Regions from separate parts of the Blautia sp. OM07-19 genome, predicted to be linked through region 2. Evidence: riboswitches for the same ligand, from Rfam matches in the RefSeq annotation. Region 2 holds a riboswitch; the other holds the start of a gene.
What was found. A riboswitch is a leader RNA that binds a small molecule or an ion and turns the genes downstream of it on or off. The one in region 2 is predicted to bind ZMP and ZTP.

Region 1 (7,523 bases), on a different contig from region 2:
AGATCTTGTCACCTCTTTCTGATTTACCTTCGCCAGTCTCCCGGCGATTCTGTGTGTATTGTAGCACATGAACTTCGTGATTTCAAAATTTACACAAAATTTTCACCGTTTTTTATGCCGGAAAATATTTTTGAAATTTTTTTAATTTTTTTCAAAAAAACATTTGACAAATACAAATTCATCTGGTATAGTATGTCTTGTCGCTGAGGAAAACAAATAAAACTTCCAAACAGAACACATGCGATAGTGGCGTAGTTGGTAACGCGCGACCTTGCCAAGGTCGAGACCGCGGGTTCGAGCCCCGTCTATCGCTCTTAAGAATCAGGATTTAGTCCTGGTTTTTTTTGTCTGTAATTCTTTATCTGTCAGATATTATCTATACAAAAAGCAGAGGAAACTTTGATGGGATTTCCCGAACCAAAGTTTCCTCTGCTGTATCTGAAATTTATATTTCAGACCTGTTCTTTATTCTTAGTGGTGGAACAGACGGATTCCTGTGAACGCCATTGTCATTCCATATTTGTTACAGGTTTCGATCACTGCGTCATCTCTCACAGAGCCACCTGGCTGTGCGATAAATTTCACGCCGCTCTTATGTGCGCGTTCGATGTTATCACTGAACGGGAAGAATGCATCAGATCCGAGCGTTACATCGGTAAGCTGATCGAGCCATGCACGCTTCTCTTCTTTTGTGAAGACTGCCGGCTTCTCTGTGAATACGTTCTCCCATGCTCCGTCTGCCAGAACATCCATGTATTCGTCGCCGATATAAACATCGATCGCATTGTCGCGCTCTGCCCTGCTGATGGTATCTTTGAACGGAAGAGAAAGAACCTGCGGGCTCTGACGGAGGAACCAGTTATCTGCCTTCTGTCCTGCAAGTCTGGTGCAGTGTACACGGGACTGCTGTCCTGCGCCGACACCAATCGCCTGTCCGTCCTTGACAAAACATACGGAATTGGACTGTGTATATTTCAGGATGATCAGAGAAACTTTGAGGTCGCGCTTTGCTTCTTCTGTAAGTTCTTTACTCTCGGTTACGATGTTGGAGATCAGCTCGTCGTCGATTGCAAGTTCCTGACGTCCCTGTTCGAAAGTCACGCCATATACCTGCTTGTGTTCCAGCGGAGCCGGTACATAATCCGGATCGATCTCGATCACGTTGTAATTGCCTTTTTTCTTCTGTTTGAGGATCTCAAGGGCTTCCTCTGTGTAACCCGGTGCGATCACGCCATCGGAAACTTCTCTCTTGATCAGCATTGCTGTGTCTTTGTCGCAGACATCAGAAAGAGAAATAAAATCACCGAAAGAAGACATACGGTCTGCGCCTCTCGCTCTTGCATAAGCGCAGGCAAGCGGGGAAAATTCTTTCCAGTTCATATCGTCTACCCAGTAGATCTTTGCAAGTGTTTCTGTCAGCGGAAGTCCGACTGCTGCACCTGCAGGAGAAACATGCTTGAAAGAAGTTGCTGCCGGAAGTCCTGTTGCTTTCTTGAGGTCTCGTACAAGCTGCCAGCCATTGAATGCATCGAGGAAGTTGATATATCCAGGTCTTCCTGAATGAACTTTGATCGGAAGCTCACTTCCGTCCTCCATGTAGATCCTGGAAGGTTTCTGGTTCGGGTTGCATCCGTATTTTAACTGTAATTCGTTCATCTTATCTCATCCTCCGTATCTTACTTGTTTTTGTTTACGATCTTTGTCTCATAGTTTCCTGTTGCGATGTCGATGTAACGTACAAACAGGGAAACTTTGTTGTCTTCGTTCAGGCTGTTCCAGAGAAGTTCTGTGAATGCTTCCATATCGTCCGGAATATCTACGAGTTTCGGTTCTCCTTCAAAGCTTGGGAGCGGATTTCCGTCGCATTTGTAAGTGTGGATGAAACGTCCCTCACCTGGAATTGCTTTTTCGTATGCGTAAGTGTAACGGAGGCAGGCATCCGGATTTCCGTTGTTGCTCTTGAGGATTGACATTGCGTAACTGTATTCGCCGTTTTCGATGTGCATGACACCGGAGATCCTTGGTGTATAGTTCGGTCCGTCCGGCTCAAATTCGCGGGATCTTAAGGACTGTTCGAAGGTGAGCTGTTTGTCCATTCCTTCATAGATCGTGTCTGTCTGATCGCCGTTTGTCACAATTGTCTTATTTCCCAGTACACGTACCGGAGCATAAATGATCAGGCTCGGATCTGTCAGTTTGGATGGATCAAATGCCTGTGTGCGGATTCCCTCTCCATCCTCGACAAATACTCGATTCCTGCTGTTTTCACTTCTTCCCATGATAAAATAAGCTGTTACTGCTTTGGTTCCGTCTGCGGAACGTCCAATGATGATTCCTCTTCCCGGATAAGAGTTGCTTTTCAGTTCATTTTCCAGTGAAATTCTTTCCATGATTCGTCTCCTTTAGTGTTGTAATAAGATACAAAAACCGCCTGGGTAGTCTGTTGCTTACACAGGCTGCCCAGGCGGTCGGCACGTTACTTACTGCACTCCCTGTAGGTGATCCTACTTCCGCCAGTCATGCAGTCGTTATAATATCATAATATGTTACTGTTCACTTCGTTCACAGTAACTTGGTCAAAATGCCTTCCAAATCACCTACGGTGATAGCATTTTGCCCTGTATGTCTCGGGATTTTGCCATATTCATGGCAAAACACCTCGCGGGATACTACCTGCGAACAATTACATAATATACTACTTTATTTAGTTTCGCAAGAATAAAAATCAAAACAATTATTCATCCACGCTGTAGTTCGGAGCTTCCTTGGTGATGTGGATGTCGTGCGGATGAGATTCTTTGAGGGATGCAGCGGAGATCTTGATGAATTTTCCGGTTGTCTTAAGCTTCTCAATGGTTTCTGCTCCACAATATCCCATACCGGAACGAAGACCGCCCATAAGCTGGAATACAGTGTCCTCAACATGTCCCTTGTATGCTACACGTCCTTCTACACCTTCCGGAACGAGTTTCTTCGCATCCTGCTGGAAGTAGCGGTCCTTGCTGCCGTTCTCCATGGCTGCGATAGATCCCATACCACGGTATACTTTGTATTTACGTCCCTGGTACAGTTCGAAAGTTCCCGGGCTCTCGTCGCATCCTGCAAAGATGCTTCCCATCATGCAGACATTGGCTCCTGCTGCGATCGCCTTGGTGATATCTCCGGAGTATTTGATTCCGCCATCTGCGATGATCGGGATACCATAGCGGTTAGCTACTTCATAGCAGTCCATAACAGCTGTGATCTGTGGAACACCGATACCTGCAACGACACGTGTCGTACAGATGGAACCAGGTCCGATACCAACTTTGACAGCATCTACACCGGCATCGATCAGAGCCTTGGTAGCTGCTCCTGTGGCAACGTTTCCTGCGATCACCTGAAGATCCGGATATGCATCCTTGATCTGGCGTACTGCACGGAGGATATTCTCGGAATGTCCATGTGCGGAGTCTACAACGATAACGTCTACATTTGCCTTAACAAGTGCATCTACACGTGCAAGAACGTTAGCTGTGATACCAACGGCTGCACCGCAGAGCAGACGTCCCTGTGCGTCCTTGGCTGCAAGTGGATATTTGATCTGTTTCTCGATATCCTTGATCGTGATCAGACCTTTTAAGTTAAAGTCGTCATCTACAATGGGTAATTTTTCTTTGCGGGATTTGGCAAGGATCTTCTTTGCCTCTTCAAGAGTGATTCCTTCCTTGGCTGTGATCAGTCCCTCGGATGTCATGCACTCTCCGATCTTCTTGGAAAAGTCTGTTTCGAATTTGAGGTCACGGTTGGTAATGATACCGACCAGTTTTCTTCCCTCTGTGATCGGAACACCGGAGATACGGAATTTCGCCATCAGGTTGTTCGCATCTTCAAGGGTATTGTCAGCGGATAAAAAGAATGGATCTGTGATAACACCGTTCTCAGAACGTTTTACCTTGTCTACTTCGTCTGCCTGTGCTTCGATAGTCATATTCTTGTGAATAATACCGATACCGCCCTGTCTCGCCATGGCGATCGCCATCCTGTGCTCAGTAACTGTGTCCATTCCTGCGCTCATCATAGGAATGTTCAGTTTAATCTTCTTTGTTAAATACGTTGCGACATCTACCTGATTCGGAATTACTTTTGAATAAGCCGGAACTAAAAGAACGTCGTCAAATGTAATTCCTTCACCAATGATAGTACCCATTGCATTTCCTCCCTTGTATATTATGTTATTTTGAATTTGTTCCATAGTTTAACAAAAATAATTTACAGTGTCAATCCAAAAAAACTTTGCTCGGGGCTGAATTTTTGATAGCCTGCTGCATCGTTTCATCCGGTTCGATAATGATCTTGCAGTTCTCGCCCTTGTCCCTGGTGATGATCGCAAAACGCTTATGGGATGGATTTCCGGAAGAATAGTCCAGTGTCTTCATCTTACTGTTGCTGTTGTAATAATCCAGGCGGTGTGAATCCAGAGGGGCTACAAGGTCAGCCTCCTTGATGTTCACTGTCTTGGCCTTCTTACGTTTGGATTTCGCCATGACCATGTCAATGTCCATCTCTCCGTTTACAAAAAGATACTCGTATTCGAGGTCTGTCTTCGGCACGATAAAGTAGCATGCGATTCCAAGCACAACTGCTGCCAGAAGGAACAGGAAATTGAATAAAAGTCCTGCTACAGCGGCAAGCACGGTCAGACCGATCAGGCCATATTTTGTTATGGCGTCTTTGGATGTCGGCTCTTTCTTTACCAGAAATTCAGAATATAAATCACTCATCTCTGTTTTCCTTTCTTTTGTTTTTCATTATTCTATCATAAAAGAAGACCAGCGTCTATGACGCTGGTCTGATATTTAGAAAACTTTAATTACATCATTCCGCCCATTCCTGGTGCGCCTGCCGGCATAGCCGGAGTATCTTCTTTGATCGTTGCAACTACGGATTCTGTTGTAAGCAGAGTGGATGCAACACTTGTAGCGTTCTGAAGGGCACTTCTTGTAACCTTAACCGGGTCAAGGATACCTGCTCCTACCATGTCTACATATCTCTCGTTCAGGGCATCAAATCCGATTCCTGGCTCAGATTCTCTTACTTTGTTGATGATGACAGAACCTTCCAGTCCTGCATTTGCAGAAATGTGGAATAACGGAGCTTCCAGAGATTTGAGGATAACATTTGCACCTGTCTTCTCATCACCTTCCAGAGTTGCAACCAGTTCAGCAACTTTCTTGGAAGCATGGATGTAAGCAGATCCACCGCCTGCGATGATTCCTTCTTCTACTGCTGCTCTTGTAGCTGCAAGAGCATCTTCCAGACGAAGTTTTGCTTCTTTCATTTCAGTTTCAGTTGCAGCACCAACACGGATAACAGCTACGCCGCCTGCCAGTTTTGCAAGTCTTTCCTGTAATTTTTCTTTATCGAATTCGGATTTTGTCTCTTCGATCTGTCCACGGATCTGTGCAACACGGTCTTCGATTGCTTTCTTGTCTCCAAGTCCGTCAACGATAACTGTGTTTTCTTTTGCAACTTTGACAGATTTTGCACGTCCAAGCTGCTGCATGGTAGCTTCTTTGAGGTCCAGTCCAAGTTCATCAGAGATTACCTGTCCGCCTGTCAGGATAGCGATATCCTGAAGCATTTCTTTTCTTCTGTCACCATATCCAGGAGCTTTGACAGCTACTACCTGGAAGGTTCCTCTTAATTTGTTTACGATCAGAGTTGTCAGAGCTTCACCCTCCACATCCTCAGCGATGATGAGAAGTTTGGCACCTGCCTGAACAACCTGCTCCAGTAACGGAAGGATCTCCTGAATGTTGCTGATCTTCTTGTCAGTGATCAGGATGTATGGATCTTCCAGATTTGCTTCCATTTTTTCCATGTCTGTGGACATGTATGCGGAAATATATCCACGGTCAAACTGCATACCTTCTACCAGGTCAAGTTCTGTATGCATGGTCTTGGATTCTTCTACTGTGATAACACCGTCGTTGGAAACTTTTTCCATTGCGTCTGCAACGAGCTGACCAACTTCTTCATCACTTGCAGAGATTGCAGCAACGTTTGCGATCTGTGCTTTGCCGCTGATCTTCTGGCTCATTTCTTTGATAGCTTCTACTGCTGTGTCAGTAGCTTTTTTCATTCCTTTTCTGAGGATGATCGGGTTAGCGCCTGCTGCCAGGTTCTTCATTCCTTCGTGAACCATTGCCTGAGCAAGAACAGTTGCTGTTGTAGTACCATCACCAGCTACATCATTTGTCTTGGATGCAACTTCTTTGATGAGCTGTGCGCCCATGTTTTCGAATCCGTCTTCCAGTTCGATCTCTTTTGCGATCGTAACACCATCGTTTGTGATGAGCGGAGCACCAAACTGTTTGTCAAGTACTACGTTTCTTCCTTTTGGTCCGATCGTTACTCTTACTGTATCTGCAAGTTTGTTTACACCAGCTTCAAGTGCGGCTCTTGCTTCTGCGCCGAATTTAATTTCTTTTGCCATGATGACTGTCCTCCTAAAATAATGTCGATTTAATATAATTATTCAACGATTGCAAGAATATCATTCTGTTTTACGATGATGTATTCTTCGCCGTCAAGTTTTACTTCTGTTCCTGCGTATTTGGAGTAGATAACTTTGTTTCCTACTTTAACTTCCATTTTAACTTCTTTGCCTTCAACAACTCCGCCAGATCCTACAGCGATAACTTCTGCCTGCTGTGGTTTCTCCTGTGCCTGACCCGGAAGTACGATACCGGATTTTGTTGTTTCCTCTGCTTCTAACTGTTTTAATACAACTCTGTCGCCTAAAGGTACTAATTTCATGATCTATTTTCCTCCTTTATTGTTGCCTTGCTTTTCGATTACTAGCACTCATTTCGTTTGAGTGCTAATCACTGTCCTTATATTATTTAATTCCGTTATTTTCTGCAACTCTTTTCATCGTCATAAATTACTATATTTTTAGATATTATCTCTTTTTTTCTTTGATTTTCTTTAATTTTCTTATTTTACTGTTTTTCAGTAATTTTTTATACAGGATCAGCGGACACGCATCCGGTGCCTCCTTGCTGTACAGCGCAAAAAAAAGCTCCTTCTCACCAGACATACGCCCGATGAAGAAGAGCTTTCTTAGACTCTTATTTCTGATCAGTCTCTGATCATGCTTTCTTGTTTCTCTGTGCTTTGATCTCTTCGAGTTCGTCGAAGATCACTTCATTGAGAACCTTGATGTAGGTTCCCTTCATACCGGAAGAACGGGACTCGATAACACCTGCACTCTCGAATTTACGGAGCGCATTTACGATCACGGATCTGGTGATTCCCACACGGTCTGCAATCTTGCTCGCAACCAGGATTCCCTCTTCGCCATCCAGCTCGTCAAAGATATGGATAATCGCTTCCAGTTCGGAGAATGACAGAGTGTTGAAGGCTGATTTGACAACCTGCTGCTTACGGTCCTCTTCTGCATTCTCTTCGTGTACTGCACGCATCATTTCAAGCCCTACTACGGTTGTGCCGTATTCACTGACAATGATATCCTCGAT
Region 2 (7,523 bases):
GGTACTTTCGGAAGACCTGGCATCGTCATGATCTCGCCTGTCAGGGCAACGATAAATCCTGCGCCAGCAGAAATCTTAAGATTACGTACAGTAACTTCGAAGTCTGTCGGAGCCCCAAGTTTGGTCTGGTCATCGGTCAGGCTGTACTGTGTCTTAGCCACACAGATCGGGCAGTTGCCAAATCCAAGAGCTTCCAGCTGTTTCGCCTGCTTCTGCGCATTTGCAGTAAGAACTACTCTCTTACCGCCATATACTTTCTGCACGATCTGGTTCAGTTTATCTTCGATAGATCCTTCCAGTTCATATGCATAAGTAAAGTCGTTTGGTTCTTCTACGAGGCGAAGAACTTCTTCTGCAAGTTTGATTCCGCCTTCTCCGCCTTTTGCCCATACTTCAGAAAGAGCTACGTTTACGCCGAGTTCTTTGCACTTAGCTTCTACGAAGTCAAGCTCTGCCTTGGTGTCGGTCGGGAATGCGTTGATGGCAACTACGCAAGGAAGTTTGTATACGTTCTTGATGTTGCTTACATGTTTCAGAAGGTTCGGGATACCTTTTTCAAGAGCTTCCAGGTTTTCGTTGTTGAGGTCAGCTTTGGCTACGCCGCCGTTGTATTTCAGAGCACGTACGGTTGCTACGATAACAACTGCACTTGGATGCAGGTCTGCCATACGGCATTTGATATCGAGGAATTTCTCTGCACCAAGGTCTGCACCGAATCCTGCTTCTGTGATCGCATAATCAGCAAGTTTCATTGCCATCTTGGTTGCTGTTACGGAGTTACATCCATGAGCGATGTTTGCGAATGGTCCGCCGTGTACGATCGCCGGAACGTGTTCCAGTGTCTGAACGAGGTTCGGTTTCAGGGCGTCTTTCAGGAGAGCTGTCATAGCGCCTTCTGCATGGAGGTCACCTGCTGTTACCGGTTTCTGCTCGGATACTTTACCGTAGGTATATCCGATAATAATTCTGGAAAGTCTTTCTTTCAGGTCTTTGATGTCACTTGCAAGACAAAGGACTGCCATGATCTCAGATGCAACGGTGATGTCATATCCGTCTTCACGCGGCATTCCGTTTGTTCTTCCACCGAGGCCGTCTACTACGTTACGGAGCTGACGGTCGTTCATGTCCACGCATCTTCTCCATGTGATCTTTCTTGGATCGATGTTCAGAGCGTTGCCCTGGAAGATATGATTGTCGATCATTGCTGCGAGCAGGTTGTTTGCTGCTCCGATCGCATGGAAGTCACCTGTGAAGTGAAGGTTGATGTCCTCCATCGGAACTACCTGTGCATAGCCGCCGCCTGCTGCGCCGCCCTTAACACCGAATACCGGTCCGAGGGATGGCTCACGGAGAGCTACCATAACGCTCTTGCCGAGTCTCTGCATACCGTCTGCAAGACCTACTGTTGTTGTTGTCTTTCCTTCACCTGCCGGTGTCGGGTTGATAGCGGTTACAAGAATCAGCTTGCCGTCCTTTTTGTCGCTTTCTTTCAGGAGATTGTAATCGATCTTTGCTTTGTACTTACCGTACTGCTCCAGATATTTGTCGTCAATGCCTGCTTTTTCTGCGATCTTGGTGATCGGCTCCATTGTGCACTCCTGTGCGATTTCGATGTCACTTTTGAATCCCATAATTTTCTCCTTTCTTTGCCGATAACGCCTGTCGTGATTGCCCCGTCACCAAGCAACCATGGCGTTGATTTTTAATAAGCCCTCTTTTCTTATTAAAAAAAGCAGTATCTGAGTTACCCTCAAATACTGCCCAGACGGTCGGCGTTACAAATCTCCTGCTCCCTCGTGGTATCTCCACAATTCCGTCAGTCACCGGAGACTCTATTTACTTGGTGAGAAAAGATTATCATATTTATTGTCATTTGTCAATAAATTGTCGCGATTATTATGTTTTTTTATAAAACATAAGGAAAACTTAAATAAAATTTGTTATTTTATCATACTATTATTTAACGTCAGCCCGTTCTGTCCTGATGCACCAGGCGTGGCCCGGTGGGGAGCGCGAGGGGAGAACGGCCTTCGCAACTTCGAGTGCCCTCCCCTCGCATAAGGTTTTGCAGTTTCCAAACTGCGGGAATCGGGGCAGTACCCTAGAAAAGTGGTTTAAGGGCCGGATACAGTTTCTTAAACTTCTGATACTTTTCTTCGTACTTCGCCACAAGTTCTTCCTCCGGCTCAACGGTGTCAACGACGTGAGCCATCTTCTTTCCGATGGTCTCAACATCCGGATAAGCCCCACATCCTACAGCAGCCAACATGGCGCCACCCATGGACGGTCCTTCTTCTACGTCGAGAACATCAACTTTGAGGTTCATCACATTTGCAATAATCTTTTTCCAGAGCGGGCTCTTTGCGCCGCCGCCGCAGATCTTGGTTCGTTCGATCTTGATACCAAGTTTTCTTGCAACTTCGAGGGAATCGCGAAGTCCGAAGGCTACGCCTTCGAGAACAGCCTGTGTCATATCTGCTCTTGTAGTGTCCATGGACATTCCGAAGAATACACCTCTTGCGTCAGGATTGTTATGTGGTGATCTTTCTCCCATCAGGTATGGAAGGAAGAATACATTGTTTTCGCCGAGTTTCTGGATCGGTGCCTGCTCTGCTGCGAAATCCTTGGTCTGAAGGATTTCCTCTGCCCACCATTTGTTACAGGATGCTGCGCTCAGCATGCAGCCCATCAGGTGATAGCTTCCGTCTGCATGGCAGAAGGAATGCAGTGCATTGTTTTCGTCAACGCCGAAGTTTTTGCTGGAGATGAAGATGGTTCCGGAAGTTCCAAGGGAGATGTTGCACTGTCCATCACCAACAGTTCCTGTTCCGACTGCTGCTGCCGCATTGTCGCCTGCTCCTGCTACGACTTTGACGTCTGCAGAGAATCCGAGTTCTTTTGCAACTTCTGGTTTCAGTGTTCCGACAACTTCCCAGCTTTCGTACAGTTTCGGAAGCTGTTCTTCCTTAACGTCGCAGATCTCCATCATTTCTTTGGACCAGCAGCGGTTCTTTACGTCAAGAAGCAGCATACCGGATGCATCAGAAACATCTGTGCAGAAAGATCCGGAAAGTCTGTATGCAAGGTAGTCTTTTGGAAGCATGATCTTTGCGATCTTTGCAAATTTCTCCGGCTCGTTTTTCTTCATCCACAGGATCTTTGGTGCTGTGAAGCCTGCAAAAGCGATATTTGCTGTGTACTGTGATAATTTATCTTTGCCGATCTCATTGTTGAGATATTCTGTTTCTTTCTGGGAACGTCCATCATTCCAGAGGATTGCCGGGCGGATGACATTGTCATTTTCATCCAGTGTTACCAGTCCGTGCATCTGTCCGCCGAAGCCGATTCCGGCTACCTGGGAGCGGTCGATTCCTTCGGTCAGTTCTTTCATTCCCTCAACACTCTGGGTAAACCAGTCTTCCGGATTCTGTTCTGACCAGCCCGGATGCGGGAAAAACAGTGGATATTCTTTTGATACGATATTACAAATCTTGCCTGATTCTTCCATCAGAAGAAGTTTTACGGCAGAAGTTCCTAAATCCACACCAATATAGTACATATTTCCTCCTAACTGTGCATTTTGCATACATACCCCGCAGATGCACATTCTGTCTGTTATTGATATTTTTTACTGATATTTTGCTCTTTACCACGACATCCCAGGAAAACTCCCGGGATGTCTGTATTGATTTTATTTTATTTTTTTCAAAATCAGAAGATTATCCCCACGGATTTTCTGTTGGGTATCTTACTCCTGCTGGCTGGTTGTAACCGATCTTCTTTACATCCAGTCCAAGGAATTTCACTACTTCGAAGAACTGTTTTCCGTAATGTCCGAACATAACTGCTCCGTGATGCGGATAGTTACCTTCGATCAGTACGTGACGGTAGAATCTTCCCATTTCGTTGATAGCGAAGATACCGATACCACCGAAGGATCTTGTCGGTACATCAAGAACTTCACCTTCTGCAACGTATGCTACCAGTTCACCTTCTGAGTTGCACTGCAGACGATAGAATGTGATGTCAGAAGCAGCAATGTCACCTTCAAGAGTTCCTCTTGTAAAGTCTGGCTCAGATCCTGCTGGCTCAAGAAGTCTGTGCTGGATGAGCTGATATTTAACGGCTCTGGATTCGCACATCTTGCATTCCGGAGTATTTCCACAATGGAATCCCATGAATGTATCTGTAAGTTTGTAATCATATTTTCCTTTGATATCTTCGTCATAGATATACTGCGGAACAGAGTTGTTGATGTCAAGCAGTGTAACTGCGTCGTTGGAGATGCAGAGTCCGATGTACTCGCTGAGTGCTCCATAGATATCAACTTCGCAGGATACCGGGATTCCTCTGGAACCAAGACGGCTGTTTACATAGCAAGGCTCAAATCCGAACTGTGACGGGAATGCCGGCCAGCATTTGTCAGCAAATGCAACGTATTTTCTTGCTCCTTTGTGAGCTTCTGCCCAGTCAAGAAGAGTAAGCTCGAACTGTGCCATTCTTGCATTGAGGTCTTCGTAGTATTTGCCTTCGCCCATTTCTTTTGCCATATCTGCGCAAACTTCCGGGATACGAGGATCGTTTTCATGCTCTTTGAAAGCAACGAGAAGGTCAAGTTCGGAGTTTTCTTCGATCTCAACACCCAGTTCATAGAGGCCTTTGATCGGTGCGTTACAAGCGAAGAAATCCTGCGGACGTGGTCCGAATGTAATGATCTTGAGGTTACGAACACCGATAACGGCACGTGCAACCGGTACGAAATCACCGATCATCTTGGCGATGTCATCAGCTGTTCCAACTGGATATTCCGGAATGTATGCTTCAAGATGACGCATCTTTAAGTTGTAGGAGCAGTTCAGCATACCACAGTAAGCATCACCTCTGCCGTTGATCATGTCGCCGTCGCCTTCCGCTGCTGCAACGTACATGCACGGTCCGTCGAATCTTTCTGCGATCAGTGTCTCCGGTGTTTCCGGTCCGAAGTTTCCAAGGAAAACAACCAGGGCGTTACACTCTGCTTTGTTTACATCTTCGAGTGCTTTTTCCATGTCTTTCTCGTTCTCAACAGTTACTGGACATTCGTAAAGCTCTCCTGTGTAGGCTGCTTTGATAGCTGCGCGTCTCTTCTCAGAGAGCTGGATCGGGAAACAGTCACGGCTTACTGCGATGATTCCAAGTTTTACTACTGGGATATTGTTCATGATAAAAATTCCTCCATATTATATAAGTTTGTATTTACAGTTATTTGCTTTTCAGTATAAAAAATCAGTCGATTCCGACATTCTCACCTTTGAGTCCGTTAAACGCACCTTCGATAGCTGCTTCTTCGTGTGCGATCAGCCATTTATTCTTAGCTGTAAGAAGCTTGTCCTCGCCTTCAGCGGCTGTGTCAAAAGTCAGCTCCGTGTTTGTTCCTTTTGGTAAAACAACAACGCACTGGAAACCTGCTTCGTTTACATGGCATGGTGCATAGTGAAGAGTTGTTGCATATACTTCGATTCCGGTTCCTGCCGGAACAAGGAATGCTTCTACTTTGGATGTGTCATATGTAAAATCTTTTTCGATATCCTGCTGATGTCCGATCAGAAGGACAAGATCTGTAACCGCTACGTTGATCTCGGAATTGCGGTGATATTCCAGTCCGTTTAATTTCTTATTATGACCATTGCAGTATCCGATCTCGATCGGCAGTCCACCGTATCCTTTGTTCTGAAGTTCCTTCGCTACCGGCAATGCCTCCATCTCTTCTACGGATGGCACATAGATCACGTCCTCCGGTACCGGTGTGTGTTTCATTTCCTTCAGGAGTTCTGTAAAGTCATACCCCTCCAGTACTTTACCATATCTGCGAAATGCGTCATCTGCTACATTCTGAATCTTCACCTGAAGTTACCTCCTTTATATTTTTCATGTTGGAGATATCATATCATGAGGTGTGTTTTATTTCGCCAGATTTTTTGTCCTCTTTAGTGCACTTTTTTGACCTTTTAGTTTTTTATTTTGTACAAACATTTATAACTATTAAGAAAAAAAACAGGCGTTTCTGATCCGCCTGTTTTTGCATTTTTATTCTTTATTTTTCTCGTCCAAGTTCGCTTGGCAGAATGCTGTATCGTTTCTGGAATTCCCGCGTAAAAGCGCGGCTGCTGCTAAATCCGTTGTCCAGGGCGATCTGGCTGATCGTCTTGTCTGTGTTCAGTAATTCCCTGTATGCATAGGTCATTCGGATGTCCTGTAAGTACGTCTTAAAATTGACATTTGCATATTTCTGGAACATTCTGGATAAATATGCATCGGAGTAACCGAACATGTTCGCTACTTCGGTCAGTTTGAGTTCTTCCTGATAATGCTCTCTCATATAGGAAGTAATTCTCGCAAGAGCATCCAGGCGGCGGCTGTGGCGTACTTCCTGCTCGCCCGCCTCGTCCAACCGGTAGTGATTGACCAGAAAATAAAGCACATCATAATAGAAGGAACGGATCTTGAATTCATATCCGACTCCACGTTTCCCGTATAATTTATACATTTCACGCACCAGTCTCCAGAGTGTCGCATCCATCTCCGGAACACTTCCCGCAAAGCGTACAAATCGGTGTGCGGTAAAATAGTCCTCAAACTGCTTCAGCGGAATCTGAAGTACTGCCGTATGATTCTCTTCCGGCGAATCGATCGAATGCACTTCATTGGAATTGATAATCATCAGCTCCCCCGCCTTGAGCGGATGTTTCTCATCATTCAGATAAAAAGTCAGCGAACCTTCCATCACCGCAAAGATCTCCACAGACGTATGCCAGTGTTTCTCCCTCACATAATTTCCCTGACTTCCCTCAAACAGAAAAAATTTAAACGGCAGTCCCTCATCCGGGATCACCAGTTCATGCTGGAATTCCATGCTATACCCCTCTTCTCCAATAATAAATCAGTTTTCTTTCTTTTGTTTTACAAGACAACGCTTCTTATAAAAAGCTACACCATAGCAATAAATATGGTCATATTCATCTTCATACTCTTTTGCATACATACGCCTGTCAATTTGGCGCAGGGCTGCTTCACAGTCGCCCTCCATAGCAGACAATGTTCTGGAATATTTTGCCTCAAAAATCGCCACCTGTCCATTTACAGAGTCATACACAACAATATCGCTGCGTCCCTCTCCATGTTCTTTGTTTGACTCTACAACATATCCTGCTCCTGTAAAAATCCCTGCAAGAAAAGCATGATAAAAATCTTCCCTGTAATCATGATAGCTGATGGTTTTTCGCAAAAGTTTGCTCATTTCCTGTGTAAGGATCTCGCTCTGACCACTCCATGCAGCATCGAACAAAGCCTTTCGATTCCATGTTTTGACACTCTCAGAAAACCATTTCACAACGGTAGTCTCAAAAATTTCTCTGATCTCAGCATTTGGAATTTTTAACGCTGACATATTGTCTGGCAACGGATCTGTTATTTCATTTTCTCTTGCCTGCGTCAGATAGCCTGTCAGATAAAGAATGCTCCAGAGATTTTCTTCTGAAGAATGC

Region 1: it holds a riboswitch for ZMP and ZTP, as region 2 does, so the genes downstream of both, DXC01_RS08640 (IMP cyclohydrolase) here and DXC01_RS14515 (formate--tetrahydrofolate ligase) in region 2, are expected to answer to the same signal.

The regions. Positions count from the first base shown of each region.
Region 1 covers NZ_QULA01000009.1:79,556-87,078, forward strand. The annotation lists tRNA gene DXC01_RS08630 (tRNA-Gly) at 241-313, shown strand; gene DXC01_RS08635 (phosphoribosylaminoimidazolecarboxamide formyltransferase) at 472-1,656, opposite strand; gene DXC01_RS08640 (IMP cyclohydrolase) at 1,677-2,390, opposite strand; ZMP/ZTP riboswitch at 2,452-2,531, opposite strand; gene guaB (IMP dehydrogenase) at 2,735-4,189, opposite strand; gene DXC01_RS08650 (DUF6106 family protein) at 4,260-4,763, opposite strand; gene groL (chaperonin GroEL) at 4,853-6,478, opposite strand; gene groES (co-chaperone GroES) at 6,517-6,801, opposite strand; gene codY (GTP-sensing pleiotropic transcriptional regulator CodY) at 7,137-7,523, opposite strand, start outside.
Region 2 covers NZ_QULA01000024.1:15,225-22,747, forward strand. The annotation lists gene DXC01_RS14515 (formate--tetrahydrofolate ligase) at 1-1,631, opposite strand, end outside; ZMP/ZTP riboswitch at 1,753-1,834, opposite strand; gene xylB (xylulokinase) at 2,102-3,559, opposite strand; gene DXC01_RS14525 (L-fucose/L-arabinose isomerase family protein) at 3,720-5,201, opposite strand; gene DXC01_RS14530 (DUF4867 family protein) at 5,266-5,883, opposite strand; gene DXC01_RS14535 (AraC family transcriptional regulator) at 6,074-6,892, opposite strand; gene DXC01_RS14540 (AAA family ATPase) at 6,920-7,523, opposite strand, start outside.